Regions from separate parts of the Paenibacillus sp. FSL R10-2778 genome, predicted to be linked through region 1. Evidence: a T-box and tRNA genes for the amino acid it is inferred to sense, from the RefSeq annotation. Region 1 holds a T-box; the other holds one or more tRNA genes.
The links. A T-box is a leader RNA that pairs with one kind of tRNA and senses whether it is charged. The one in region 1 lies ahead of metG (methionine--tRNA ligase), so its partner is inferred to be a tRNA-Met.
Positions count from the first base shown of each region.

Region 2: it has a tRNA-Met gene. The T-box ahead of metG (methionine--tRNA ligase) is inferred to sense a tRNA for this amino acid. The anticodon was not compared.

Region 1 is NZ_CP151956.1:4,225,260-4,240,903, forward strand. It holds gene NST40_RS19025 (ABC transporter ATP-binding protein) at 1-823, opposite strand, end outside; gene NST40_RS19030 (ABC transporter ATP-binding protein) at 820-2,556, opposite strand; gene NST40_RS19035 (LysR family transcriptional regulator) at 2,707-3,576, shown strand; gene metG (methionine--tRNA ligase) at 3,586-5,232, opposite strand; T-box leader at 5,277-5,538, opposite strand; gene NST40_RS19045 (DUF4362 domain-containing protein) at 5,664-6,128, shown strand; gene htpG (molecular chaperone HtpG) at 6,190-8,070, opposite strand; gene NST40_RS19055 (VOC family protein) at 8,351-8,773, shown strand; gene NST40_RS19060 (LysR family transcriptional regulator) at 8,744-9,619, opposite strand; gene dapA (4-hydroxy-tetrahydrodipicolinate synthase) at 9,741-10,637, shown strand; gene NST40_RS19070 (DEAD/DEAH box helicase) at 10,786-12,174, opposite strand; gene NST40_RS19075 (phosphate propanoyltransferase) at 13,061-13,633, opposite strand; gene NST40_RS19080 (membrane dipeptidase) at 13,772-14,737, opposite strand; gene NST40_RS19085 (stage V sporulation protein S) at 14,859-15,119, opposite strand; gene NST40_RS19090 (TIGR00282 family metallophosphoesterase) at 15,319-15,644, opposite strand, start outside.
Region 2 is NZ_CP151956.1:5,220,463-5,236,106, reverse strand. It holds gene NST40_RS23615 (aspartate carbamoyltransferase catalytic subunit) at 1-812, shown strand, start outside; gene NST40_RS23610 (dihydroorotase) at 922-2,205, shown strand; gene carA (glutamine-hydrolyzing carbamoyl-phosphate synthase small subunit) at 2,321-3,502, shown strand; gene carB (carbamoyl-phosphate synthase large subunit) at 3,504-6,731, shown strand; gene pyrF (orotidine-5'-phosphate decarboxylase) at 6,843-7,589, shown strand; gene pyrE (orotate phosphoribosyltransferase) at 7,586-8,224, shown strand; gene NST40_RS23585 (extracellular solute-binding protein) at 9,792-11,279, shown strand; gene NST40_RS23580 (hypothetical protein) at 11,392-11,556, shown strand; tRNA gene NST40_RS23575 (tRNA-Met) at 11,639-11,715, shown strand; tRNA gene NST40_RS23570 (tRNA-Ile) at 11,760-11,833, shown strand; gene NST40_RS23565 (sialidase family protein) at 12,275-13,492, opposite strand; gene NST40_RS23560 (hypothetical protein) at 13,526-13,891, opposite strand; gene NST40_RS23555 (hypothetical protein) at 14,291-14,794, shown strand; gene NST40_RS23550 (hypothetical protein) at 15,520-15,644, opposite strand, start outside.

The DNA.
Region 1 (15,644 bases):
CAAGCCCGCGAATCACCATAACACTACCGATCATCGCGATAACAGAGAAGGTAATATTATTTACTAACCGTGTTGTCGGATTGGACAAGGAACCGTAAAATTGTGATTTCACGCCAGTCTGGTACAAAGTCTCGTTTCGTTCTTCAAACTGGGTCAGTGCACGGTCTTCATAATGATAAGCTGTGACCACTTTTTGTCCGCCAATCATTTCCTCCACGTATCCGTTGAGACCGCCCAGAATTTTAGCCTGCTCCTTAAACATCTTCTGGGAGCGCATCGTAATGAATCTTGCCACAAAAAATGTAACGGGTGCTGACAGAAGAACAACTAGGGTCATTAAAGGACTAATGTACAACATAAGTACAATTGCCCCCACGATAGTGATGATCCCCGTGAGCAGTGTTGAGAAGCCTTGCAGCAGTCCATCAGAGACCGCATCCATGTCATTAACAAACCGGCTGATGCTGTCCCCTTGCGGGTGGTTATCGTGAAATTTTAACGGCAAAACATTTAATTTATCAAAAAGCTCCCGCCGTAAGTCATATACAGTCCGATAGGCAATTCGATTAGTCAGGTAGGTAAGAAGCCATCCGAAAAAGCTGCCGACAATATACACCCCTGCCAGAATCAAAAGCAGTCTAAGTACGGCGTCAAAATCAACCTCTCCCGGCCCGATCATAAAATCGATGGCGCTGCCGATGAGCAGCGGGCCAATTAGACTGGCAATCACACTGAGTATTGCGCAGATTACTGCACCTATAGCTATTTTTTTATAATGCCCTGTGTATACAATAAGTCTTTTCCAAATGTTATTTTTGTTCATTGGCCCGACTCCTCACTTGATAGCTGGGACAGGCAGATTTCTTTATACTCTTCACAACCACGCATCAGCTCCTCATGGGTTCCGACACCGGCGATCCGCCCTTCCTCAAATACCATTATTTTATCCGCTTGCCTTACAGTGCTTACCCTCTGCGAGACAAGGAGTACGGTCATTTCCTGGCTGCTCTCTTTGAGAGCCTTTCGAAGTGCCGCATCTGTGGAGAAATCCAGCGCACTGGAGGAGTCATCCAAAATAAGAATCGATGGCTTTCCTACTACTGCACGAGCTATGGTTAAGCGCTGCTTTTGTCCACCGGATAAATTTAATCCCCCACGAGATACTTGCGTATTCAACCCTTCGGGTAATTTACGTATAAACTCCTCCGCTTGAGCAATAGAGGCTGCCTGCATGATTTCTTCCTCAGTTGCATCTTCCTTGCCCCAACGTATATTCTCAGCGATCGTTCCTGTAAACAGCACAGCTTTCTGCGGTACAATCCCAATCTTCTCACGAAGCTGATGCAGCTTATAATCTCGGACATTCACACCATCCACTTTCACTTCACCTTGAACCGCATCATAAAAACGAGGGATCAAATTCACAAAAGTTGACTTACCTGAACCCGTACTGCCAATCAGGCCCACGGTCTCTCCGCGATTAATTACTAGAGATATATCCTCTAATGCCGATTCACCTGTCGTATTATACCCAAAGGATACGTGATCGAATTGTATAGCAGGGGCAGCAGGGGCAGGGGCAGCAATCACTGCATTTCCTTCCTCAGACACGGAGACCTTAACACCCAGCACTTCATTTACACGATTAGCTGAGGATGAGGCTTTTGTAAAAATAATAACCAAGTTGGAGACCACTATCAGCGCCAGCAAGATTTGAGTGATGTAATTGATGAAAGCAATGATCTCCCCTTGAGACAATCGGCCCCCATCGATATGAATTCCGCCTACCCACAAAATAGCAATGATTGCCGCATTTACTACAAGTGTAGTCATCGGCCCAAGCAAAGCTGAAATCCGCGAAACCCGGATCGCTGTAGTAGTCAAATCATCGGACGAAGCATCAAAACGTTCTTTTTCTGTATGTCTTTTGGCAAAAGCACGAATCACTCGAATCCCCGATAAATTCTCACTCAGTACGAGCGCAAGGGCATCCAGCTTCTGCTGGTATTTTCGGTACAAAGGAGCACTGCGGGTGATAATAAAATATAAAATAATGCCAAAAACCGGTGTTGCCGCAATTAGAATCAGCGATAATCTAAAATCCAAAATCATGGACATTAGGATAGCCCCGATACAGATAAACGGTGCACGAATAACTAGACGAATTAGCATAGCCACAGCAATTTGCAGCTGGTTTACGTCATTGGTAATCCGATTAATCAGTGTAGGTGTACCTAAGGTATCCAGCTCAGCATACGACAAAGAGGTGATATGTCTAAACATCTTATTGCGTAGTGTCGTACCGAATCCCTGTGAAGCCCGGGCTGCATAGTATTGGCATACCATGGAGCAGCCGAAGCCAAGCAGTGACATCAGCACCATTAGGCCACCCATGCGGTAAACATAGGCGCTGTCATGATTGCCAACCCCGTTGTTGATGATCAATGCGACAATGGTAGGCAAAATCAGCTCCAGAATCGCTTCCATCAGTTTGAAGATCGGTCCAATGATCGCTTCTTTTTTGTACGGCTTTAAATATACTGCAATTTTGAACAAATTCATCCACACCCAACATAAGAAGTATTTAACCACTTGAAATATGTATAAGAACAGTTATGATTATGGCATATCTACTCACATATTAATAATATTGGATTCGTATCGCTCCCATACGATTAGCATATCTCAAGTTCGGAGGATTTTTATATGGATATTAGACAACTTAAATATTTTATGGCGATAGCTGAGGAAGGACAGATTACATCTGCAGCCAAAAAACTGCAAATGGCCCAGCCTCCGCTGAGCCAGCAGCTAAAGCTCCTAGAGGAAGAACTCGGTGTAAAGCTAGTGGAACGAGGTCCACGCAGCGTGCAGCTCACTGAAGCTGGAGCCATATTGCGGGACCGTGCCCAACAAATCCTGGAGCTGGCAGATTCCACTGCCCGTGAGCTCACTGATTTTGTCAAAGGTTTAAAAGGAACCCTAGCCATTGGTACTGTTTCTTCCTCTGGAGCTACGTTGCTTCAAGATCGGCTATGTGAGTTCCACAAAACGTATAGAGGTGTGAAGTTTGAGATTCATGAAGGAAATACCTTTAGAATCATTGACCTCCTGAATAAAGGTATTGTCGAAGTCGGGATTGTTAGGACACCCTTTAATGGTACAAATTTAGAATGTCTTTACACACAAGCTGAACCTATGATTGCCGTAATGACACCTGAGTATGACTGGAAAACGGATGAAAACTTTATTGAGATCGGTGAGTTAAAGGATAAGCCGCTTATTATCTACCGCCGTTTTGAGCAGCTTATCCGGGAAACATGTCTTGAGAACGGCTTTGATCCGCTGATTTTCTGTATGAATGATGATGCTAGAACAACACTGCTCTGGGCAAACGCTGGTCTTGGCATTGGAATCATCCCCAAATCCGCTTTCGAATTAACGAGTAACCGTAATTTGATCTATAAAGAAATCAGTAGTGAATCACTACGCACACGGGTCGCCGCCGTCTGGATTAAGGATAAATACTTATCATCCTTGGCTTCCAAGTTTATTGAAAGCTTCAGGAATGGATAAATACCAGCTCTATTTATTCACTTCCTGTTGATCTAGCCTATCCTCTTCTTCTTTAATACGGCTAATATCAATTCGTTCAAACAATAATTGTAAATCAGTAACCTGTTGGTAAGGGGGCACCGAGCAAGGCTGCCAATTCGGTAGTTCTAACGACAGGAACCCCCTGATCTTGTCACAAGAGAACGGTAGAAACGGATGCAACAAATTCGCTAAGTTCGCAATAATCTGCACACATGTGTATATTGCAGAATCACAAGAAACCTGATCCTCTTTTATCTGTATCCATGGTTTTTGCAGATCGAAATACTGGTTTGCCTTGCGCACATAAGAAAAAATAAACTCCAGCGCATCTTTTAGATTCCCAGCCTCAATAAGCCGTCCTGATTCCAGATACAATAGGTCGATATTGTCCTTCCACCCCTTATCTAATTGCCCATTTGGCACTTTCCCTTCATAAAACTTATCTACAAAAGCCAATGAACGGTTCACAAAGTTACCAAATGCTCCAAGCAGCTCTCCATTATGGCTATAAATAAACTCTCTCCAGGAAAAATCCGTGTCCCGCTTCTCAGGTCCATTGGCAATTAAGAAATAACGAATAGAATCTGGCTGATACCGCTCTAAAATATCAGGTACCCAGACCGCCCAATTTCGGCTAGTGGAGAATTTCTGCCCTTCAAGGGTTAAATATTCGCTAGATATAATCCTGTCCGGTAAATGCAAACCTCCTGCTCCTAATAACACAGCCGGCCATATTAAAGTGTGAAAAGGAATATTGTCTTTACCATGCACATAATAAGCGGTAATCGCCCCTTTTTCCTCTAACCAAAAATCCTCCCAGCTTCCTCCGGACTGTGCAGCCCACTGCTTACTGGCTGATAAATAACCACTTACCGCCTCAATCCAAACATAAATTTTTTTATCTTCAAATCCAGCCACAGGAACATCTACACCCCAAGACAAGTCTCTTGTTACCGCGCGGTCCTGCAGCTCTTCTTGTAAATAACGTTTGGTCAGTTTTATAGCATTTTCTCTCCAAAATTGTGCTTCCTCTACATATTCCGTTAATTCAGACTGAAAATTAGATAAGCTAAGATAATAATGTTCTGTCGGCCTTTCTGTTGGTGTATTCCCACATAATTTGCAGACTCTGTCTAACAAATCGGCAGGATCTAGAATCGTAGAACAATAATCACATTGATCCCCTCGCGCCCGCTCACCACATACCGGACAAGTCCCTTCCACATATCTGTCTGGCAAAAAGCGCTGATCCACCTCGCAGTAACATTGAGCAATGGTTTTTTTATATAAATGACCATTCTCTAGCAGCTTTGTAAACAACGCTTGCACAACCTTATGATGCTGCTGTTGATCCGTTCGAGTATATAGATCATAACTAAATCCCAGCTGTTCAAAACACTTCAGAAACTCTTCATGATATCTGCTTGCAAAAGCTCCCGGCGTAATCCCTTCATTCGCAGCCTGAACTGCTACGGGTGTGCCATGGCAATCACTGCCTGATACATATAATACGTTATCCCCTTTGGAGCGAAAATATCGTGCCAGCACATCCCCAGGCAACACACTTGATAATCTCCCCAGATGTAAAGATCCATTCGCATACGGCCAAGCGCCACCTATAAACACATTACTCATTAACCTTCTCCTCCTTTTTTTAGACAACAAAAAAACTCCCATCCACAAAGGACGAGAGTTCTACTCACGTGTTACCACCTAATTTTATAAATGCCTCATGACATTTACCTCTTCAGGTACGACGTTAATTAACGTTTATACCCTAGCACTGTAACGGATGCAGGTTCCGGCGCAGCCTACAACCCATAAGGTTTCGATGCGCAGCTCTGAGACCATATTCCCAAGGGTTTTCTTTACTCCTTTTCAGCGACCGGAGCTCTCTGTTGAAAGAATTGCCGTGGTACTCTTTCTCTTCTTTGCTTTTACATATTCAAGTTAGAGAAAATAATACTCAATTTGTTGTTTATTGTCAATGCGAAACATCAAGCTCTCTGTAACTTTTCCAGTTAATCTCCGTCTTTTATATAAATACGTTACAAGGAGGTCCCTCAGTGAAAAAAGTAAATTTGCTTACACTATCTGTTCTTTTACTAGCAGGAGTATGGGGTTGTTCCGATCATAAAGTTAATTCTGTTCCCAAAAGTGAACCCTATACTTCCAAAGAAGCCATCAGTAGAGGGGATATTGTTTCTTTTGAAAAAGTGTACAACCTCGATAAATTCGAGAAATTTATAACTAATCTCTCCAGCAACAAAGCAGACAATATACGCGTTACAAGTTACACAGATGAAGGCGATCCCATATTTAAGGATTTAAAATTTGACGGTAACGTGATTAATTACAGCTATGATACTTCTAATGATGCATTCGGTGGAAGCAACACAGGAGTCAGAACCGATACCTGCTCCGAAGTGACGAGTAAAAAAAGCACACAAGGTGAAATTATCTATTCGATCAGCGGTTGCACAAATAATGACTCTGAAATTGATTACTACCTTTTTCGCACAACAAAATGAAATACTGAAATAAAAAAGACCACCCAATCATAATACAATTGGATGGTCTCTGTACTTCATATTATTTCATGATTTTGCAAATATCATTGGTGAATTGAACAGGATCACTAACCTGTAGACCTTCGATCAACAGGGCTTGGTTGTACAGCAGGTTCGTGTATAAACCGAGCTTTTCATTGTCGTTCTCTGCTGCCGCCTTCAAGGACTGGAACACTTCGTGATGGATGTTGATTTCGAGTACCTTATCCGCTTGCACCTCTTGGCCATTCGGCATCGATTTCAGGATTTTTTCCATCTCGATTGTCAGTTCACCTTCAGCAGAGAGACATACCGGATGAGTCTTTAAACGTTTGGAAGCTTTGACATTTTTCACTTTGCCGGACAGGATGTCCTTCATCGCTTCAAAAAGCTCCTTGTTTTCGTTCTCTTCCGCTTCCGTTGGCTTGTCCGCTTCGTCGGCTTCGATCCCCAGATCTCCGCTGGATACGGATTTAAATTCTTTTTCCTTATAAGACTGAATCATCTTGATCGCAAATTCATCAATATCATCAGTGAAGTAGAGAATTTCATACCCTTTATCCGATACAAGCTCGGTTTGCGGGAGCTTCTCGATTCTGTCGATCGACTCTCCGGAAGCATAGTAGATATATTTCTGATCTTCTGGCATTCTTGAGACGTATTCGTCCAGCGTAACCAGCTTCTTCTCCTTAGAGGAGTAGAACATCAACAAATCTTGAAGGGTGTCTTTGTGCATCCCATAATCGTTATAGACACCAAACTTAAGCTGTCTGCCAAAAGCATTATAGAACTGCTCATATTTCTCTCTTTCATCCTTCAGCAGGCTTTGCAGTTGGCTTTTCACTTTATTCTTAATGTTCTTAGCGATCAGAGTCAGCTGACGGTCATGCTGGAGCATCTCTCTGGAAATGTTCAAGGAAAGATCCTCTGAGTCCACCATACCTTTTACAAAGCTGAAGTAATCAGGCAGCAGATCCGCACATTTGTTCATGATCAGCACACCATTGGAATAGAGCTCAAGACCTTTTTCATATTCCTTTGTGTAATAGTCAAACGGCGTATTTTCTGGAATGAACAGGATTGCATTGTACACTACAGCACCATCAGCACTGATATGAATATGTTTAAGCGGCTTATCGAAGCCGTAACGTTTCTCTGCATAGAAGTTATCATAGTCTTCTGTAGTCAGCTCGCTTTTGTTCTTGCGCCAGATAGGCACCATGCTGTTTACGGTTTGTTCTTGAATAACTTCTTCGAACTCGTTCTCCGTGCCTTCTTTTGGCTTTTGCTCCTTCACGTCCATTTTAATTGGGAAACGAATGAAGTCGGAGTATTTTTTAATGATGGATTTCAGGCGGTATTCTTCCAAATATTCATCATATTGATCTTCTTCCGTATTCTCTTTAATCTTCAAAATCACATCAGTGCCGATAGAATCCTTCTCGACAGTCTCGATGGTATAGCCGTCAGCGCCCTTAGACTCCCATTTAAAGGCCTCGTCACTGCCTAATGCCTTACTGATCACTATAACGTCATCAGCCACCATAAACGCAGCGTAGAAGCCCACCCCGAACTGCCCGATGATGTTGTGGCCATCTTTAGCTTCGTTCTCTTTCTTAAAAGCAAGAGATCCACTCTTCGCGATTGTACCTAAGTTATTCTCCAGCTCCTCTTGTGTCATCCCGATACCTGTATCGGAAATCGTCAAGGTTCTGTTCGCCTTATCGGCGGTCACTTTAATATAATAATCCTCTTTATTGAAGACCAGGCCTTCATCAGCTAATGCTTTGTAATAGATCTTATCAATCGCATCACTTGCATTGGAAATCAGCTCACGCAGGAATATTTCCCGTTGTGTATAAATGGAGTTAATCATCATTTCCAGCAATCTTTTCGATTCGGCTTTAAACTCTTTTTTGGCCATGAATAAATAAATCTCCTTTCAAAATAACCTTCTTGTCCAGCACATCGTGATTAGCACTCTTCTTAGATGAGTGCTAATTCTTCTTTTTATATAACATAAACTGATTTTCAATGTCAATATTTACAGCGACTTTCATTAAATAAAGCTGTATTTTGCATACAAATTTAGGATTTGATCGATAAATAACATTCAACTTGCACATAGGATGATTCTATGTTTTAAATAGATTAGATACATAAATTACAAATAAAGGTCTAGCATCTTCTCTGGAGGGATTCAAATGCATGAACAAGCACAGTCCATTGTAAATTCTTCAGCAACAAGTCCCATTAAGAATTTGATTGGCAGTGTATTTATCCCCGTACACGATATTGAAAAAGCTCGTAACTGGTATTGCCAAGTCCTAGAACTCCAAGAAGCAGATCATTCGATTATAAACGGTCATTTATGTCCGTTAACTATGCAAGGAAGCACTGGGATCATTCTGGACACCATGCCCATGTGGGGAGGTTTAGAGCCTGAAGGGGCTCCTCCAATTACAACACCTGCTCTTATGCTTATAACCGATGATCTGCAAGCCTCTTTCAACTATATAAAGGAGCTCGGTGTAGATATAGTAACCGAAATTCAAGATCAAAAATGGTTTGTAGTAAAAGACCCTGATGGAAATAAACTAATGATTTGCAAACAGCATTTGGATTAGAAATTGCAGTGGTTGTGATTTCCACTTCTTAGGGTGCATCAGAAGCTGCAGATCAAAATGAATTTCGGGATGAACAAAGGACAGCTCAGCCAAGCTTCCCCGTTCAATTTCTTCCTCTGCCACGATTTTTGGTAACAAAGCAATTCCAAGACCATTCATTACACAACGTTTAATGGCCTCCAGATTCGAAAGCTCAAAACCTATGCGGAATATGATCCCGTGCTCTTTTAACAAATTCTCGAACAAACTCCGGTAAATACAGCTTTCCTCCGAGACTATTAGCTCACAGTTATTCAGATCCTGTAGGGTTACCGTATCCATCTGGGCAAGCGGATGATGAATGGGAGCTATCAAAACAAGCGGCTCATCTCTGACGATCGTACGCTCAAGGATGGAATCCGCAGTGGTGCGATCCAACATTAAGCCTAGATCTACTTCGCCATCTTTTATTTTGGCAAGAAGATTAGCTTCCTGCATCGTTTGCAGATGAATATCCAGCTTCGGAAATTTAGTCCTTAGCTGCTGCAGGTAAGGAGGTAAATAAAAAGCCGCTAAAGAATCTATCGTCCCAATAGTTAGCGTACCTCCGATTTGCTGGGCGATGGTTTCTTTTGAACGATCATATAAATCCAAAATCTCCACGAACAGCTTCAATAACTCTTCTCCTGGCGGGGTAAGCCGCAGCTGACGGCCATGCCTCTCTATTAAAGGTACTCCATATTCCTTCTCTATCTTCTGAATCTGCATCGTCACACTTGATTGTGCATATCCCAATTCTTCAGCAGCTCGCGTAAAGCTCTGACGTTTAGCCACCTCGCGGAAGGTTCGTAAATAGGTTAAATCCATTACCTCACCCTAACATCAATATTTTTGATGATCCATATCATTTATTATAGCTAACGACGATGCTACTTTCCATGGTAAAGTGTATGTAGAGGAATTAAAATATTTTGGAGGCCGATAATTTATGCTTACAGAACAACAGATTTATGGAGTTTATGTCCCCGTGGTCACCCCGTTCAATGCTGCTGGTGAAGTTGATTTGGATTCGTATCAGCGTTATGTAAAGAACATTATTAACAACAGCATACAAGGTCTGGTCGTTAATGGAACCACCGGAGAATCGCCCACTGTAACCGTAAATGAAATGCAGCTTCTAGTAAACACTTCCCGTGAGCTTCTACAATCCACATCAATCCCCTTAGTAGTTGGTACAGGTACCAATGATACAGCCTCTACGGTTGCACGCACGGAAATTGCTGCAAACCTTGGTGCTGATTGTGCACTAGTAGTCGTACCTTATTATAGTCGTCCTTCACAAGAGGGTATCATTGCCCATTTCCGCAAAGCTGCAGAAGTAGGCATACCAATCATGGCTTATGATATTCCAAGTCGTACAGGTACGGCCATGACGGTAGATACTGCACGTACAATCCTAGAAATGAATAATGTTGTCGGTTTAAAAGACTGCTCAGGCAGTACAAAAATGGTTACAGAGTTAGTCCGTACAGGTGCTAAACCTGTGCTTGGCGGCGATGATTCCCTCTTTTATGAAATGCTTAGCTGCGGAGCAGCTGGGGGGATGCTCGCTACTGCCAACGTTTTCCCGGCAGAATGTCTTCGTATCTTTGAAGCCTTTACATCTGGTCAAGTGGACTTCGCTAAAGAAAGCTTTGAACAACTACTGCCGATCATCCGCCTATTATTCAAGGAATCGAATCCCGCTCCAATTAAATGGATGCTTAGCCAAAACGGCCTACTGTCCTCGGATACGCTTCGCCTCCCTATGACTTCCATCAGCGCAGGACTTCAGCAAGAACTGAGCCCCTATGTTCAGGACAATACAATTGAAGCAACCGCATAAATGAAATAACAACAGCCGTTGTACAGTGAGGAACTGTTTAGCGGCTGTTTTTTGTTGTAAATTATCAGGAAATAAAACATAAAAACCATCAGATTTACTCTGACGGTTTTTTTATTTTGCTATAGAAACGATACGCATTCAAACTAACTTATCTGCTGCTCGTTTTTTGTCTTCCTTTTGTGAACCACTCGGACTTTGGCTTCAATGGAGGGTTAGACTTAGGTTTTGCTTTAGCTGGTTTAGATGCCGCTGATTTTGTTGCTGCCGGTTTTGTTGCCGCAGGTTTAGCAGTTGCTGGTTTGGAATTCGACGGTCTGGAAGACGATGGTCTCGAAGCTGCTGCTTTCGAACCTGACGGTTTCGCCGAACGATCTGTCTTCATTTGCGTTTTACGAGACATCGGATAAGGATGGTCCTTAACTTCCGGAATCGATTTTCCAATCAATTTTTCAATATCTTTAAGGAAAGGAAGCTCTTCAGCTTCGCAAAAAGAAATTGCCGTTCCGCTCAATCCCGCTCTGCCTGTACGACCGATCCGGTGCACATAGGTTTCCGGAATGTTCGGTAAGTTGAAGTTGATTACGTGAGACAGCTCATCAATATCAATTCCCCGGGCAGCTATATCCGTAGCTACGAGAACACGAGTCGCACCGCTTTTAAAATTCCGCAAGGCGTTCTGGCGATCATTTTGAGATTTATTGCCGTGTATGGCTTGAGCAGCAATGTTCACTTTAGCCAGATCGCGGGTAACACGGTCTGCACCACGTTTGGTACGAGTAAACACCAAAGCTGAGACGATGGATTTATCCTGTAACAGCAGGTTCAATTGGTTTTGCTTATTTCCGTTCTCTAATAAATAGATCGATTGATTGATTCTATCCGCAGTAGATGACACAGGTGTGATTTCCACCTTCACTGGATTCACAAGCAATGTTTTGATCAATTTAGAAATCTCAGTTGGCATCGTTGCCGAGAAAAACAGAGTCTGCTTCTTCGTAGGCATTTTGGCGATGATTCGTTTCACATCATGAATAAAGCCCATATCCAGCATCCGGTCAGCTTCATCCAGAACTAAAATTTGTACATATTGCAGATCTACACGTTTCTGATTGATCAGGTCGATAAGTCTACCAGGGGTAGCAATAAGAATATCGGCACCTTGATTCAGTGCGCGCTCTTGCACTTTCTGTGACACACCGCCAACAATGGCAGCAGAGCGGATATCTGTATATTGGCTATACGCTTTTATGTTATCAGCAATTTGAATCGCTAGTTCTCTTGTCGGTGTTAAAATCAACGAGCGGATGCGTCGCACATTATTGGATTTGTTTGGGCTCGATTGTTCGCTTAGCAATTGAATAATAGGCACGGAAAATGCAGCTGTTTTTCCTGTTCCCGTTTGCGCGCATCCAAGTAAATCTCTACCCGCTAATACAGCTGGAATCGACTGCTCCTGTATTGGTGTAGGTGATGTATAGTTTTCTTTGCTTAAAGCCTTCAAAATTGCAGGCACAATATTCAGTTCATTAAATGTCATTGGGTCTCCTTAATTTCTAATACATATATTCTTAACAATAAATCCTTTTGTCACGTCATAAACCATAATCATAACACAATAAGTTACATAATAATAGATTTTCTTTATCATCACACCAATTTTCATTAAAAATCCATTTCAGGATACTATCCGTTCTGCTCTTACAGAAATTTTTTTGCTAACCGTAAAATACTCCTCTTCAATTTATCCTGCGGCGTATCTTTTGTTAATCCTGTCGATCCTGTTGAGCCTGCTGAGACTGCTGAGACTGCTGAGACTGTTGAGCCTGTTAAGCCTGCTGAGCCATCGGACTCAGACGCCCTTATTATGAGGATTCATGGATTTTGGACACGCTATCGGACTCAGATGCAGTTATTCACACCTTCGAAGCCCAAATCAGTACAAATATAAAGCAATAAGAGCTATGCAGTCCGAAACCTTGGCAAAATAGATCAAAATGCTGAAATAGCTGCAACACAGTCCGATAAGTACAAGCCGTCGGGTAAACCACACAATCCTTACAGCACGCAGATCAGCCACACAATCCTTACAGCACGCCGATCAGACACACAATTCTTACAGCACGCCGATCAGACACACAATCCTTACAGCACGCCGATCAGCCACGCAATTCTTACAGCACGTGGATCAGACACGCAATCTTTACAGCACGTAGATCAGAAACGCAATCCTTACAGCACGCAGATCAGACACGCATTCCTTATAGCACACAGATCAACCACACAATCTTTACAGCGCGCCGATCAGACACGCAATCCTTACAGTACGCCGATCAGACACGCAATCCTTACAGTACGCCGATCAGACACGCAAAAAAAGCGGAGGATTTCTCCCCCGCTTCTTATCTTTGCTATAACTATGATGACTATTCTACGATTTCAGCAGTATCGCCGTTGTTGGCACCTGCAGCGTTAGCTTCGTCAGTGTCAATATGCATATCCAGTTTAAAGCTGTCTGATACGCGTGCAATTACGTTCTCCAATACGAGACCACGGTCGCCTCCGAGGCGAACTTTAAGCAATTGCTTATCAGCAATGCCCCAAGCTTCAGCTTCAGAAGTATGGAAGTGAATGTGACGAGCGGCGATGATAACGCCTTGTTCCAATTCTACTTCGCCAGCAGGTCCTTTAAGCGTAATGCCAGGTGTTCCATCAATATTTCCAGATTCGCGAACTGGAGCTTTCACGCCAAGTGCGAAGGAGTCAGTACGGGAAATTTCTAATTGGGAAGCCGGACGAGCAGGTCCCAAAATTCTTACTTTGTCAAATTTACCTTTGCTGCCGATAACTGCTACTTGCTCATTTGCTGCAAACTGTCCTGGTTGAGAGAGGGGTTTGAACTCCGTTAGTTGATATCCTGGGCCAAACAAAGCCTCCACATGCTCTTGCGTAAGGTGAATATGTCTAGCCGACACACCTACGGGTACAGTCTTACTCATAGTAAAGTCACTCCTTGTATTTTCTCTAGTATCTGTACAAGCCATTAACCATTATACATCTTCTTAACCAAAAATAAAAAGCCCCACATCATAACGAGGGCCTTTTTTTCGACAATTCATACTTTTAGAGCAGGATTGTCATGATTTAGACACCTGAGAAGGTAAGTTTGTGCGCAGGTAGGAGACCGCATTCTCATATAACCAACCTTTTACGGAAGCTTCTGGATAGTAACGAAGCAGGTGCTCCGCGAGCTCAGGGTATTTTCCCGGATGCTCCATGTTCTCTACCCAAGTGTCAATGCCGTCAAAATCCGAACCAAACATCATATGTTTCTCGCCACCTAGACTACATACATGATCAATATGCTTTAATAAATCATCCATACGAGCTTTTCCATCATCACATACAAACCACGGATAAAAGGTCAGGCCCATTCTTCCGTCCATTGCAATCAAAGCTTTAATCTGTTCATCATTTAAATTTCTAACATGCCCACAGATTGCTGCGGCGTTCGAATGGGAAGCTATAAACGGACGTGTGCTTAAGTCGGCTAGCTCCCAAAAACCTGCCTGAGACAAATGCGACACATCAAGCAGCATTCCACTGTCGTTGCACCATTCGATCAGCATTCGCCCTTTTTCCGTAAATCCGCCGTTGCGCTGCTCCAGAACACCATCCGCTGCCCAATTGGCATAATTCCAAGTGATTCCCAAAAACCGCACGCCAAGCTCAAAGCAGAGCTGTGCATAAAACAAGTTCCCTTCTAGACCGTCTACACCCTCCAGAGAGAGCATTCCCCATGGGGATGCTCCAGCTGTTCGTTTTCCTACCTCCTCCTTCCAACGCAGCCACTGAAGGCTCTCTGCGCCTATTATTTTTTGCCGGAACAAATCAATTTGTCCTAAAACATTCTCAAAGCTAGGTCTACCTCTACTTGCCGAAAGATATATTGCAAAAATCTGCAATTCCACACCGCCCGCTACCAACCGATCTCCGGTAACATCCAGCCGAGGATCATTCTTAAAATCCATATCCGGTGATGCTTGCATTTTACTCAGAACATCACAATGAAAATCCGCAACCTGTAGCTTATCGGTTCTCATCCCAAGCCCTCGCTTTCATGCAGCCCTATTCCAGATTCTATGCTTAAAAACGCCAGACTATATATCAAAAGCAAAAAACCTGTTTACATAAGTAAACAGGTTCATCCGTTCTATGCTTCTATTATCTGGGTTCTACAATCAATTTAATCGCGGTTCGATCCTCTCCATCAATCACAATGTCTGTAAATGCCGGAATGCAGATCAAATCTACTCCGCTTGGTGCAACAAATCCCCGGGCAATGGCAACTGCTTTGACTGCTTGATTCAGTGCTCCAGCTCCAATAGCTTGTAATTCGGCCGATCCACGTTCACGAAGAACACCTGCTAAAGCGCCGGCGACGGAATTTGGATTGGATTTAGCTGATACTTTTAATACATCCATAGTAAGTACCTCCCCTGGGAAAATAATGGTGTTCTTCCACTACTTTAGATGTTATTCGCGAGAGAAGAAATAATTCCTTCTTTTTGCGGACTACTCTGGAGAAAATGGTACAATAGATACTCTTTTTCGATATAATAAATATCACACTTTACCCTTATTCGGCGAATTTACCCGGAAAATCACTTATCTTATCCTACTACTAGCTCATTACCCATTCATCTTCACGTAGCCGTATTTTCTCCAGACGGGTAGCCGCGCCAGTACTCTCGTCTAACTCTGCAAATAAACCGTGAAGCTGCCACTTGCCTTCATCAACAACAAATCGTGCTGGAAGCTGTGTAGTGAACTTATAAAGTACTGCATCTCTTTCCATACCCAGAATCCCTTCGCTTGAACCAACCATGCCCGCATCGGTCAAGTAAGCCGTTCCACCCGGCAAAATCACATCATCATTCGTCTGAACGTGAGTATGGGTCCCTACTACAATTGATGCGCGACCATCCATGAAATAGCCCATGGCGATTT
Region 2 (15,644 bases), 1.0 Mb from region 1:
GGGACAATCAAAGTGAAAAGCTAACGCCCATCTTGAACTCCCATTTTATTTCTAACATGTTTTTTGAGAACAGCACACGCACACGCTTCTCTTTCGAGATGGCAGAGAAACGACTAGGTGCGCAAGTACTTAATTTTACGGCTGCAGCTTCTAGTGTAGAAAAAGGGGAGTCGATCTACGATACAGTGCGCACACTGGAATCGATGGGGATCGATGCCGGAGTTGTGCGTTTGAAGCCTGCAGGTGTGCTGCAGCAGTTAGCTGAGAAGGTGACTATACCGCTTATCAATGCGGGCGACGGCAACAATGAACATCCTACGCAGGCGCTGCTTGATTTATACACCATGACCAAAACCTTTGGGGAACTAAAGGGCCTGACAGTCTCCATCATTGGGGACATTATGCATAGCCGCGTAGCGCGCTCTAATCTCTGGGGGCTTACGAAAATGGGAGCCAAGGTGCAGTTCTGCGCACCGGATAATATGAAGGCTCCTGAGCTTATGGAGTATGCGCCTTACGTAACTATGGAAGAAGCTCTTAAAGCGGATGTTGTAATGATGCTTCGAGTACAGCTTGAGCGCCATACTTCCGGCATTAAGCTGTCTGCTGAAGATTACCGTAGCCACTATGGTCTAACAGAAGAGCGGGCAGCTAAGCTGGCCAAAGACACAATCATTATGCATCCAGCTCCGGTTAACCGGAATCTAGAGATTGATGATGCAGTAGTTGAGTGCAGTCAATCGCGGATTTTCCCGCAAATGTCTAATGGCGTACCGGTCCGGATGGCGGTTCTCGAAAGAGCTTTACTATAAGCTTACAGAATGCTAACGTATAGAGACTAATAAATATACACAAAGATGAATTTTTATTATATAATAACGAGAGGGCCCGCAGCTGTGATCTGAGGGTAAAGGTAGAATCATGACAGTGATTATTAGAAACGCCAGCGTATTGAATAAGGAAGGCTTGCTTGAGCGCAAACACATCGAACTTCAGGAGGGTGTGATCTCGGCTATAATCGACGGAAATGAAGCTATCGGAGAAGCCACGGAGATTATTGATGCTGAAGGTAAGCTGCTCATTCCGGGACTCATTGATATGCATGTGCACTTGCGTGAACCGGGATTTGAACACAAGGAAACAGTGGAAACCGGAAGTCGCTCAGCTGCTAAAGGCGGATTTACAACCATTGCATGTATGCCAAATACTCGTCCGGTGACAGATAGCCCGGAGATCGTGCAATTTGTGAAAGACAAGGCGCGTGAAGCAGGACTAGTTAAAGTGCTTCCTTATGCAGCCATTACGAAAAATGAGCTTGGACGTGAGTTGACGGATTTTGCGGCGCTCAAAGAAGCTGGAGCTATTGGTTATACAGACGATGGTGTGGGCGTACAAAGTGCTCAAATGATGAAAGATGCAATGAACATCGCAGCATCGCTCGATATGCCAGTCATTGCCCACTGCGAAGATAATTCGCTGGTTGAAGGCTGCTGTGTAGCTGAAGGTGAGTTCGCTAAGAAGCATGGCCTCAAAGGAATTCCGAATGAGTCAGAAGCGATCCATGTTGGACGTGATATTTTGCTGGCAGAAGCGACAGGCGTTCATTACCATGTATGCCATGTCAGTACTGAACAGTCGGTGCGGCTGATTCGCCAAGCAAAAGAGATCGGCATTAAAGTAACTGCTGAGGTATGTCCGCATCACTTGCTTCTTGCTGAAGACGATATTCCAGGCCTGGATGCCAATTGGAAAATGAACCCGCCGCTGCGCTCCCGCCGCGATGTTGAGGCGTGTATCGAAGGGTTGCTTGATGGCACACTAGATATGATTGTTACAGATCATGCGCCACATAGTGAAGAAGAGAAGGCGAAAGGAATGCAGCTGGCACCTTTTGGTATCGTTGGATTCGAGACAGCTTTCCCACTCTTATACACATCATTTGTAGAAACAGGAAAATGGGATTTATCCTTACTAGTACAAAGAATGACTGCTGATCCTGCACGGGTATTCAGATTGAACACCGGGGTTATGGAGATCGGAGCTCCTGCAGATTTGACACTGATCGATCTGGAGCAGGAAAAAGAAGTAGATCCAAGTTCCTTCGCAAGCAAAGGACGTAACACTCCTTTTGGCGGCTGGAAGCTTAAGGGTTGGCCAGTAAAAACTTGGGTGGACGGCAAAGCCGTATGGACTGAGAAAAACTAGCGGACTGGTGAGGCGAAATTGCTGATCTTTACAGATCAGCAATTTGAGCGCGTACACTCCGGAAGGCATGCAAGGCATACGTATTAGACTACAGAACATGAAGGAGTGGAAGGGAATGCAGGCGAGATTGCTGCTTCAAGACGGAACTTTATTTACAGGTACCGCATTTGGCGCTGAAGGTGAAAAGACAGGCGAGGTTGTTTTTAACACAGGAATTACAGGATATCAAGAGGTGCTGTCTGACCCTTCATATTGCGGACAAATCGTTACCATGACGTACCCATTGATCGGGAACTACGGGATTACGCGGGATGATTTCGAATCTGTTCGACCTTTCGTACACGGTTTTGTAGTGCGTCGTCATGAAGAAGTTCCAAGTAACTGGCGCGCAGAATACAGTGTGGACGACCTGCTGAAAGAATATGATATTCCTGGAATCAGCGAGATTGATACCCGGATGTTGACGCGGATTATTCGCCACTACGGAACAATGAAGGCGATCCTGACTACCTCTAACAAACGTGTAGAGGAATTGATGGAAATGATGGGCGACACTTCAATTGAAGAATTGCGCAATCAGGTAGCTCGCACATCTACTCCAAGCATGTACAATAGTCCAGGAACCAAAGAGCGCATCGTCTTGGTAGATTACGGCGCGAAGGCTGGCATCTTGCGCGAGTTGAACAATCGCGGTTGTGATGTTGTAGTTGTACCTCATGACGTAACCGCTGATGAGATTCGTCGCCTCAATCCAGATGGTATCCAGCTGTCCAACGGCCCTGGGGACCCGAAAGACGTCCCACACGCAGTGAAGACGATCTCGGAATTGCTTGGTGAATACCCAATCTTCGGCATCTGCTTAGGTCACCAGCTGTTTGCACTGGCTTGTGGCGCGGATACAGAGAAGCTGAAATTCGGGCACCGTGGCGGTAACCATCCGGTTAAAGAATTGGAGAGCGGACGTTGCTTCATTACTTCTCAGAACCATGGCTACACAGTGAATGAAGATTCTGTGAAGAGCACGGATCTAGAAGTTACTCACATTAATAATAATGATAAGACCGTTGAAGGACTTAAACATACCCGTTACCCTGCATTTTCAGTACAGTACCATCCAGAAGCAGCACCGGGACCTCATGACAGCAGCTATTTATTCGATCGTTTCTTACAGATGATCGCTGATCATAAAGCTAACACACCTGTAAGCTCGCGCCAGGCGCAGCTTGCGGCAAACGCCAGAATCACGGCGCCAAAACCTACAGTAAAACAGCTTGAAGCCGTGAAAGGAGCTCTATAACATGCCTAAGAATGAAAAGCTTAAAAAAATATTAGTAATTGGTTCTGGACCGATTGTTATCGGGCAAGCCGCAGAATTTGACTACGCCGGAACTCAGGCCTGTCAGGCCCTGAAAGAAGAAGGCGTGGAAGTTGTGCTGATCAACAGTAACCCAGCGACTATCATGACTGACACCAATATGGCTGATAAAGTTTATATCGAGCCGATTACCCTTGAATTCGTAACTGGCATCATCCGCCAGGAGCGCCCGGATGGCTTGTTGCCAACTTTGGGAGGACAGACAGGTCTTAATATGGCTGTAGAATTGGCTCGTGCAGGAGTACTAGAACAAGAGAATGTTAAGCTTCTAGGTACCCAGCTTGAATCCATTGAAAAAGCAGAGGATCGCGATTTGTTCCGCGATTTGATGCGCGAATTGGAACAGCCTGTACCAGAGAGCACTATTATTACCACAGTAGATGAAGCGATGAAATTCGCTGAGGAAATTGGTTTCCCGCTGATTGTACGCCCAGCCTATACGCTTGGCGGCACCGGCGGCGGGATCTGCGACAACGAAGAAGAGCTGCTTGAGACTGTCAAAGCAGGTATTCGTTATAGTCCAATTGGACAATGTTTGGTGGAGAAAAGTATTGCCGGCATGAAGGAAGTTGAATACGAGGTTATGCGTGATGCGAATGACAACTGTATCGTTGTCTGCAACATGGAGAACTTTGACCCGGTAGGTGTGCATACGGGTGATAGTATCGTTGTGGCACCTAGCCAAACGTTATCCGATCGTGAATATCAAATGCTGCGCAGCGCTTCACTCAAAATCATTCGTGCGCTGAATATCGAGGGTGGCTGCAACGTGCAGTTCGCACTGGATCCGCAAAGCTATCAATATTATGTAATCGAAGTAAATCCACGTGTCAGCCGCTCTTCGGCTTTGGCTTCGAAAGCAACCGGTTATCCGATTGCCAAAATGGCTGCCAAAATCGCGCTTGGTTACACACTCGATGAAATCGTCAATCCAGTTACTGGACAGACCTATGCTTGCTTCGAGCCTACACTTGACTATATCGTAAGCAAAATCCCACGCTGGCCGTTCGACAAATTCATTCATGCGAACCGTAAGCTGGGCACACAAATGAAAGCAACTGGAGAAGTTATGGCCATCGGTCGTACCTTTGAAGAGTCCATTCATAAAGCAATTCGTTCCCTGGAAATCGGTGTACACCGTTTCCGTCTGCCGGGCGCTGAGGATCTGGAAGAAAGCGTCCTGCGTGAACGTCTGGCAAAACCTGATGATGAGCGGTTGTTCTTGATCGCTGAAGCTTTCCGCCGCGGATTTGGCTTGCAAGAGATTCAAGACATTACTAACGTAGACTGGTGGTTCCTGTCCAAAATCGAGGGACTGATCAACTTTGAAGAGGTCATCCGTGGGGATGAAAGCTTATCAGAAGAAACCTTGTATCAAGCTAAACGCAGAGGTTTTACAGACCGTGCGATTGCTGAGATACGTGCAGAAGGACAAGCGAACGGTAAATACACCAAAGAAGCTGATGTACGCGCGCTTCGTTTAGAGCGAGGATTAACGCCTGTATTCAAAATGGTAGATACCTGTGCAGCTGAGTTCGAAGCTTCTACACCTTACTACTACTCTACTTATGAGACTGAAAATGAGGTCATTCATTCCGATAAACAAAAGGTTATCGTGCTTGGATCGGGTCCAATCCGGATCGGCCAAGGGATTGAGTTCGATTACTCCACTGTGCATGCAGTGTGGGCGATTCAGAAGGCAGGTTATGAAGCGGTTATTATCAATAATAACCCTGAAACTGTATCTACCGACTTTAATACTTCGGACCGGTTGTATTTTGAACCCTTGTTCTTTGAAGATGTAATGAACGTAATTGCGCAAGAGAATCCGATTGGGGTTATCGTACAGTTCGGAGGCCAAACAGCCATTAACCTTGCTGCACCACTAAGTGCGGCTGGCGTTAAGATTCTCGGAACTAGCCTAGACAGTATTGACGAAGCTGAAGACCGGAAGAAATTCGAAGCTTTGTTGGCTCGTCTGGATATTGCCCAACCAAAAGGGAAGACGGTTATCAACGTAGATCAAGCAGTAGAAACTGCACAATCGCTTGGATATCCGGTGCTGGTACGTCCTTCCTATGTACTAGGTGGACGCGCAATGGAAATTGTATATAATGATGCGGAATTGCTTAGCTACATGGTAGAAGCGGTTAAGGTGAATCCGGAGCATCCGGTATTGATTGACCGTTACATGTTAGGTAAAGAGGTTGAGGTAGACGCAATTTGTGACGGTGAGACGGTAGTTATTCCAGGGATCATGGAGCATGTTGAGCGTGCAGGTGTTCACTCCGGTGACTCCATCGCTGTATATCCTCCGCAATATCTGGATGAAGGTCTGAAAGCAAAAATTGCTGAGATCACAATCAAGATTGCTAAGGAACTGAAAACGATTGGTCTGGTCAACATCCAGTTCGTTATCTATCAGAATGAAGTGTACGTAATTGAAGTAAATCCACGTTCATCGCGTACGGTTCCATTCTTGAGTAAAGTAACTGGAATTCCAATGGCGCATCTGGCAACCAAAATCATTCTCGGTGGCAAGCTGAAAGATGACGGTTATACAGAAGGTCTATGGCCGGAAAGTGATTATGTATCGGTTAAAGTGCCGGTATTCTCTTTTGCCAAGCTGCGTAGAGTAGAACCAACGCTCGGACCTGAAATGAAATCGACGGGTGAAGTTATGGGCCGCGATAAATTGTATGCAAAAGCTTTGTATAAAGGTCTAATCGGGGCAGGAATGAAAATTCCAGCAACCGGCGCTATCATCGTTACAGTGGCAGATAAAGATAAAGCAGAAGCTGTAGAGCTTATGAAAGGCTTCCACTCGCTGGGTTACAAGATCATTGCTACCGGAGGCACCGCTCAAGCGCTTGAAGAAGCAGGTCTCAACGTAATGAACGTGAACAAGCTGGATGAAGGTGCGCCGAACATTCTCGATTTGATTCGTGGTGGGCAAGCCAACTTCGTCTTTAATACACTGACTAAAGGGAAAACACCAGAGCGTGATGGATTCCGTATCCGTCGTGAAGCGGTTGAGAATGGCGTCGTATGTATGACATCACTCGATACAGTAACGGCACTGCTCAGAATGCTGCAGACGATCAACTTCTCGTCACAGTCCATGCCTGCTTTTGTCGGTCAATTAAACTAATCTCATAAAGATGTATAGGGCGGTTTGCGTTTACGCAGACCGTTCCGCTATGCCTAGGGGCTAATAAATGAAGAGTGTGGATTTAAGTCTGCACTGGATGGGAGAACGGTTATGGGACAGGGAGATGCAAAGTGGAATGAAATGGCGAATCGCTTGATGATCGCCTTGGATTACCCTGATGTTGCAGGGGCAAGAACCTTGATTGACAAGCTGGAAGGGATTCCTTGTTATATGAAAGTGGGAATGCAGCTTTTTTATGCAGCCGGACCGGAATTCATTAATGAACTGAAATCTCGGGGGTATTCTGTATTTGCAGATGTCAAAATGCATGATATTCCTAACACGGTAAAAGGCGGGGCAGAAAGCCTTACGAACCTCGGTGTGGATATGTTTAACGTACATGCCGCAGGAGGCTCAGCGATGATGGCTGCAGCCCGGGAAGGCGCTGCTTCAGTAGTTAATGCGAATGCTGCGCTTAAAATGCCTTTGATTATTGCAGTTACACAGCTGACCAGCACGAGCCAAGAAGTGATGAATAACGAAATTGGAATCGCAGGAGACGTAGCAGATACTGTGGTCAGATACGCTAAGCTGGCAGCCGCTGCAGGTCTGGATGGGGTAGTGGCTTCACCGCAAGAGTCTTCAGCGATCGCAGAGGCTTGTGGGCCCGCATTTTGTACAGTTACACCTGGTATCCGGCCAGCAGGTGCATCCCTAGGTGACCAGTCCCGGGTGATGACGCCGGGCAAAGCGATTCAGCAAGGCAGCCACTTTCTGGTGGTGGGCCGTCCTGTTACAACTGCGGCTGATCCACGTCAAGCAGCACTAAATATTATTGAGGAGATGACCCTAGCATGAGTACATTAAATAGAAGTGAACAAGTAGCAAGTTATCTGCTTACGATAGGAGCAGTGGCACTGCGTCCGCAGGAGCCTTTTACCTGGACCTCTGGTATTAAATCCCCGATCTATTGCGATAACCGTCTGACCATGGCTTACCCAGAGGTACGTAACTATATTGCTGATGCCTTCGCTGAGCTTATTAAAAGCCAGTATCCAGACGCAGAGGTGATCGCAGGTACAGCAACCGCAGGCATTCCTCACGCAGCTTGGGTAGCTGATAAACTTAATCTGCCAATGGCTTATATCCGCGATAAAGCTAAAGGTCACGGCAAGCAGAACCAGATCGAAGGACTGATTAAGCCGGGGCAAAAGGTAGTCGTTATCGAAGACCTGATCTCCACTGGCGGAAGCTCCATCAAAGCAGCTCAAGCTGTGCAAGAAGCAGGCGCAGAAGCGTTGGCTGTATTGGCAATCTTCAGCTACGAGCTGGACCGTGCGGTGGAGGCTTTTGCCGCAGCTGAAATGCCATTACAAAGCTTATCCAACTATAGCACATTGATTGATGTGGCTCTTACACAAGGCAAGATCGCAGCTACAGATGTGGAACTGCTGAAATCTTGGAGAAAAGATCCTTCCGCATTTGGCGTTTAAACTAAATATTTGATTATAGTTTGGACGGGCCTCTCACTTTTTGGTGGGAGGTTTTTCTTTTTAACTACATTGAGTGTAATAAAAAGGAAAGCTTAAAGCGCACTCTGCTGTATAGGTGCATGAAGTATGCTGCTATTTATTGCAAAAAGATGCAATTATCCACCCGCGGCAGGTGTAAACTCTGACACTCGGGATTCTGACACTCTGCTACTCTGCTACTCTGCTACTCTGCTGGTATGTGTTATCGCTCTCCGCTCTGACACTCTGTTACTCTGCTGCTATGTGTTATCGCTCTCCGCTCTGACACTCTGTTACTCTGTTACTCTGCTGCTATGCGCTGTCGCTCTCCGTTCTGACACTCTGTTACTTTGCTACTCTGCTACTCTGCTGCTATGCGTTATCGCTCTCCGCTCTGACACTCTGTTACTCTGCTGCTATGTGTTATCGCTCTCCGCTCTGAACGTTCTGACACTCTGGAATACTATACTCTGCCCCTGTGATTCCATCGCGCTGTCGTCTCAAACACCGAATAGTTGCAGTTTGTGCACTTAAACTAACCTTCCTTAGAGGTTCTGGCGATATAGTTGCACTTTGTGCAATTATATCGCCAGAAATCCGCAGAAAGTACTTAATAACGTTTTTTAACTGCACATAGTGCAATTAAAGGGAGAAGCACAACACACTCATCTTTAATAGTTGCACAAAGTGCAGTTATCCTGCGTAGAAGGGGGCGATTTGTGCCGGTCACATGAAATGTAGCAGGTTAGTCAGTAGGTTAGTTAGTATGGAAGGAAAATGCTGTATTGGTAAAAGGAAAAGTAGAGTGGAGAGTGGGGTTTTGCTGTTTTTATTTACATTTGAATTTACATTTACATTTGAATTTACATTTACATTCTCATTCTCATTCTGACATTTGGCTGACCTGCGTTCTGTCGCTCTGGTATATTGCGCTCTGACACTCGGGATTCTGTTACTATGCTACTCCGCTACTCCGCTGCTATGCGCTGTCGCTCTATGCTCTGGCTCTGAACGCTCTGAACGCTCTGAACGCTCTGAAACTCTGCTAATCTGCTACTCTGCTGCTATGCGCTGTCGCTCTATGCTCTCCGCTCTGAACGCTCTGACACTCTGGAATACTATACTCTGCCCCCGTGATTCCATCGCAATGTCGTCTCAAACGCCGAATAGTTGCAGTTTGTGCACTTAAACTAACCTTCCTTAGAGGATCTGGCGATATAGTTGCACTTTGTGCAATTAAATCAGCCAGAAATCCGCTGAAAGCACCTAATAACGTTTTTTAACTGCACATAGTGCAATTAAAAGGAGAAGCACAACACACTCAGCTGTAATAGTTGCACAAAGTGCAATTATCCTGTCGCAGAAGGGCATTTCAGTATCCTCAGGAAACTCGCGGAATGTTTTTTATAGAAATAATATGAAGAAATCGTAGTTTAACTTTAAACAGCCTGTAACTTCCCCTCCTGAATAAAGCTATATACTGTTACTAGAATTATGGGTAATTATTCATAAGGTGGATGGATTGAGTATTTTATGGGAGGGTTCAAGAATGAATCATATAAATAATAATAGAAGGCTATGGCGGCGCTGGTTAAGCTTTGGAATATGTGCAGCACTCCTATTGCCTTTAATTTCTGAAAGCAGGCACACAGCTTGGGCGGAGGCTTCTAAGCCATCTGCAGAACAGCGTGTGTTACGTATTGGCAGCCTCTGGTCTGGAGAGGACGATTCTTCTTTTCGTCAGCAGTTTACAGATATGTATGAATTGCAGCATCCTGAAATCAAACTTGAGATTATTCCAGCCATTAATATGAATGAGCTTCGTTTTGACAGCACGTATCCAGAGGTTAACCCAGATAATATGGAGAATATCCGAGCGATTATGGGCGGTGCACAGCCGGTTGATGTAATCGTCGGTGATAGTACATTGGTGAAGAGTTTGGTGGAACATAATCTGGTGCAATCGCTGGAGCCGCTTATCGCACGGGATCAATATGATTTAAGCAATATGGCGCCTACGATGCTAAGTGGAGTTCGTGAGCTGGGTGGAGGAAGTCTTTACGCGTTAGCGCCGACCTTTATGTCGAGTGCGTTATATTTTAACAAAGGTATTTTTGATGCTGCAGGTGCAGGTTATCCGACAGATGGAATGACTTGGGATGAAGTGTTCGCGCTGGCTGAAAAGGTGACCAAGAAATCGACAAATAAAGATAAGCGTATATATGGCTTTTCGATGAACCGTTATATGAGCGATCCTTTCTGGGATATGCAGACCTATGTCTCACCGCTTGAGCTTGCTATGTATGACAACAAGGGACATAAGATGGAGGTAAATCAAACACAGTGGAGTCAAGCTTGGACGACCTACAGCCAATTGGTGAAAAAGCAAATTACACCTGGGTTAAACGGTATGGATTTTATAGAAACAGAACGGAGCTCCTATAGTCCTGTCCAAGGGGATCTCTTCCTTACCGGAAAAGCTGCAATGGTAATTGGAGAATACGATTATCTTAATGAGCTTGCAGGTGTGAGCCGCAATGCAGCAAAGATTAAAAATTATAATCCTGTCGATTGGGGTTTCGTTACCGTACCTACTTTTAAGGAGAAACCAGGAGTGGCTGTAGGTACTTGGGTAGGTAATATGATGGCTATCAACACTATGGCTGCTAATAAGGAAGATGCTTGGGATTTGATCAAGTTCGTCAACAGTAATGATGTAGCCAAAATAAAAGCCCATACGCGCGGAGAACTAACTTCCCGTAAGGATTACATTACTACGAAGGTTCCTTCAGTAAATCTGGAGTCCTTCTATACGCTCAAACCGTTACCTGCCAATGATCCTATGATGAACATTCTACAGACACAGAAGCCTGGAATTAGCCGTATTAACGATGTTGGGCGCCAACTGTTCACTGAAGTTTATCAGGGCAAGAGAACGGTCGAGAGTGCCCTAAAAGCTTGGGAGAAGCAAGGGAATACCATGCTGGGTACGCTCGAAAAAGATCCCACATATTATTTTGACTCCATAGGGGATTGAGTTTTGGAATATGTAGCAGCCACCGGATTTCCGGTGGCTTATTTTGTGGAATTTGGGCATGATAAGTTCAGAGCAGCGTAAGATTAATTTGCGAAAAGGAGAAGAGGGCATCATGAATTGGATATACTTCGCGAAACTGTTCAGAACGAGATTTCAAGCAGGCTGTTTGGCAAAAAGACTGGAGCAAGATGGCTGGATTTATGGCTATCATGACCCAAGTTTTGTGGAGATTTATCGATCCCGCAAAGGAAGATATGGGGTTAGATTTTTGCCTTGAGAACTTTTACAAATTCATCCTTGACGTAGACCCATTTTGTACTGTATATTATTTATTGTCGCTGTTTGAATATTATTTATGACGCGGGGTGGAGCAGCCCGGTAGCTCGTCGGGCTCATAACCCGAAGGTCGCAGGTTCAAATCCTGCCCCCGCAACCAATTTTATTACAACAGCAATTGTACATTCGGATATTTTTAGATCCGGGCCCTTAGCTCAGTTGGTTAGAGCGGTCGGCTCATAACCGATTGGTCGGGGGTTCGAGTCCCTCAGGGCCCACTTATCAAAAACCCTTACTTTGTAAGGGTTTTTTGCTGTCTGTAGGTTCCCTTGTAAGTAGAAGTGGAAGAGTTGGAAAAGCGACAAAATAGAGAATGATCACATTTTGGTCACGGCGTTGTTAGATCCACTGGTTTTATCATAGATCATCTGGAAAACGGTAAAAAGTATGTATTCTGTGGAACTGCCCTACTCTTGTAGAGGAAAGGGGGACAGTCAAGACATATAGACTATTAAGTAGAAGCACCATACGCCGTAGATTTTTGATTGAATTAAAAGCATGTCCAATACGCTGAAATTGATGATTTCTTTGAACAGGTTAATGCTGAATTTTGATAAGAAGCAATAAAGGATGCCGCATGTTCGCTCGGCATCCTTTATTGAAGATGGGTATACTAACTTAACAGCCTTTTAATTTATCATCAGAAGTTGATTAATAGCTTATTGATTATCCCCAAACCAGATGTTCTCAGTACCGGTCCGCGTGTCTGTCCATACGCTCACTAGACGGCCTGTTTGGGGGACGATGGCATTACCGATGTAGTCCCCAATTAGGGGGATGCCGGTGACGTCAAAGGAAGTTGTTGTTATCCGGGTGTTTGTATACGTCATACCGCCATCTCTAGAGGTTGCTAGATAAACATCAAGGTTGAGGGGGTTGACTCGATTAGTGTAATAGGTAACGAATATTGCACCATCCGCAGGGGATACGGTGATGGCTGGGAAAAAGTTTTGGGAGCCCACCGGACTACCTGTAATGGATATTGGTGCCCCCCAATCCACACCAAAATTGGTGGAAGTGGCAAGAAAAATATCGGAATAACCTTCTCGAAAATCTTGCCATACAGCATAGACATTACCTCGCGTCGTCGGTGCATTAGAAATATCTGCTGCGAGGGAAGGGTATGTCAGACATCTAAATGTATATCCCGGCAATGGATCTGGTGGGACTACAACGCTGGCGACCATGGTTTCAGGAGTAAAAATGACCCCACCGTCTGAGGATGTGCGAATTTTAAGATCAGTATTACCGGGAGGCTGATTGATCCATCCCACGATAACAATCCCATTTAATGTAATTGCTATACCGGGGAATTCTTCGAATTCTTCGACCGAAGACAGCAGGGAGGGACTGGAATAGGTACTACCGTTATCTAGGGAACGATTGAAGAATATCGTATTTCCCGGTATGAATTGTGTGTTGTAATCATGCGTATAACCAGTATATACATTTCCAAAAAAGGGACTTGATCCAGCTTTGTCGGTGACAACGACCACCTGATCATCATTTACAAACTGCCCAAACCCTTGATTCACGATGACTGGAGGTCCGAATGAAGAGGCATTGTCGGCAGATGTATAGGAAACGATCGACCCGCTGAGACCGTCTGAATCGAAGGCGTGGGCTAATACTACGAAAGTGGTCGGGAAAATATAATCAATATGTGGTGCTTCGATGCCTGCAAATCCTGTCGGTAACGGCAATAACGTTGTTGTCCAAGTGGCACCTGCGTCAATAGATTTGTATAAACCTATATTAGGAGGGCCTAATCGAAGATCTACAGCTACGGCAACCATAACTGAAGGATTAAGCCAATTTACCGCGATGGTGGGCTCAAACTGAACGCTTGCGCTCGGCGAAATTTGAATATTAGCCATGCTAAGCTCCTTTCGTCAGAGAGTTTTCGGTACTTATGGGTTCAGCTGAGCTATGAAAGTAAGTTCGGATTGCAGCACTCTTTGATGGGGAATGACGTTTCCTGACGAATCCGTTCCGAACACCGTGATAATCGTGTCTGCCGGTGCGTTTCCAGTTACTAGAAATTGGACTTCATAAGCTGAATTGCCTGCGATATTAAAACCGAGAAACTGGCTGGTGTTAGCATTAACATTTAATGAGTTGGAGTAGACTAAACCTTTACTAACCAAGGTATTCCATACGTAAACGTGATAGACTACGTTAGATGAAAAACTAAGGTTGTCATTATCGATATTAATGAGCACGTTGGATGCTGGGGTAGTCCCTGTGTTCGTAATGATGCCTGTTGTTGTTGCCATGAGCTTCACCTCTTTATTAGTTTGCTATATATATATGAATTGAGATTCATTGTGTTTGGACAAGGGAATCAGAAAAATCGCGGAAATGAATACTGAGAGGTCTAATTAGGTGGGGAAATACAAATAAATTTTCAGAAATCTGAAGATAACTTGATTATAAGTTGAACAGCAATTGAGGATTTTTACGACTTCTCTGCCACTGCAGCTCTTGTAAGGCGTATGCAGGTAACTATTCACTATCAGCAGGAGAATTTTAAATAGAAGGTCTGACATTTATTTTAAATAAATGTTATAATTATAATATCAGTGTGTAGAGATATTGGTCTTTTTTATTGGACCAAAAATATATGTCTCATGATACGTCTGCCATCTGAAATATTATTCACGGAGATGACAAACATGCATGGAGACACAAGACTGCCCAGAAACGGAAAAGAAGGTATACTATTTTTACTCATTATTTCAATCATTTCAGTTAACACTATCGCCCCTATTATTGTGGGGTTGGAACGCGGCTTCAGTAAGGAAGTGTATATAGATACACTAAAGGTTATTCCGTTTATGTGGATGATCGTAGTTTTATCCGTAAGATTAGTTGCAGGACCGATTGTTGGAAAAGTGATGCCGAAATTCATGGGACAAACCGATGGATTTAATGCAAGGATTCTGTTGAATACTTTATTGAATGTCACAGTGTTATCTATTTTACTATCAATTATCGGCACATGGGTTGGGACGAAACAAATAAGCCTGGATCCACTTAAAAACTTTCTTCACATCTGGCCGAGAAACTTTGGAATAGCATTTTGGATTGAACTGTTGGTTGCGCAGCCGATCGCAAGATTTGCAATGAAAACATTACACGCAAGACAGGATCGTAAAACGGAAAGTGTAAATGCGTAACTAGCTAGAGTGTAGTAGACTAATAAGAAATTCAAGGAGCGTCCATGGTGGGCGTTCCTTTTTTGTAGCAATTGGAAGTATCGAGAGAGACCCTGTGTTCCTTTGAAATTTGATTCGATAACAATTACGTGAACGATGCTTCTCCTGTCGGACACAGCTGACCCTTAAAGCGTTTTTTTTCCAAATTTGCAATTCTAACGGACTCCATAGTCACTATTGGCATAAAAAGTACCGCATGTGAGCCTCTTTCTAGGCATTAGCGTCCATGGAGTCCGAAACCATGCTCTTAAGGCTGAAAATCAGCAAATAGCGACATCTGGGTCCGATAGCTCGAGGTGGAGGAGGTTAGTTCGTTAATTCGTTAGCTCGTTAGTGCCGTGCTCTTCATAGATTTAGTTGCAGAAATTACAATGAGAAGCAGCTTTTAAAGGAACAATCAGTAGTCTCACCTCTACAACCAGCATATCTAGTATGCGGGCTCGTAAACCATACAGTAAAGCACAAAACGGCACTGCTCCAAACCATGAAATGGTTTTGAAGCAGCGCCGTTTTTGTTAACAGCCAGCTAAATTGTCCAATGGAGAGCAGGGCGACCGAAACGTTGTCCCTAATTGCCTCCGATCGCTGGCCCAACCGCAGTCCCGATCGCAGTCCCGATCGCAGTCCCGATCGCAGTCCCGATCGCAGTCCTGATTGCAGTCCCGATCGCAGTTCCACCAGCAATCCTAAAGTTTCATGCTGTTCCACAGCTGCTGGAATGCCCCGGATTCGACCTCGAAGAATACCGGTGCTTGACCGTAGCGAACAAGTCCTTGACCGAACAGCGTCAGCTCTACTCGGGCGTTGTCTT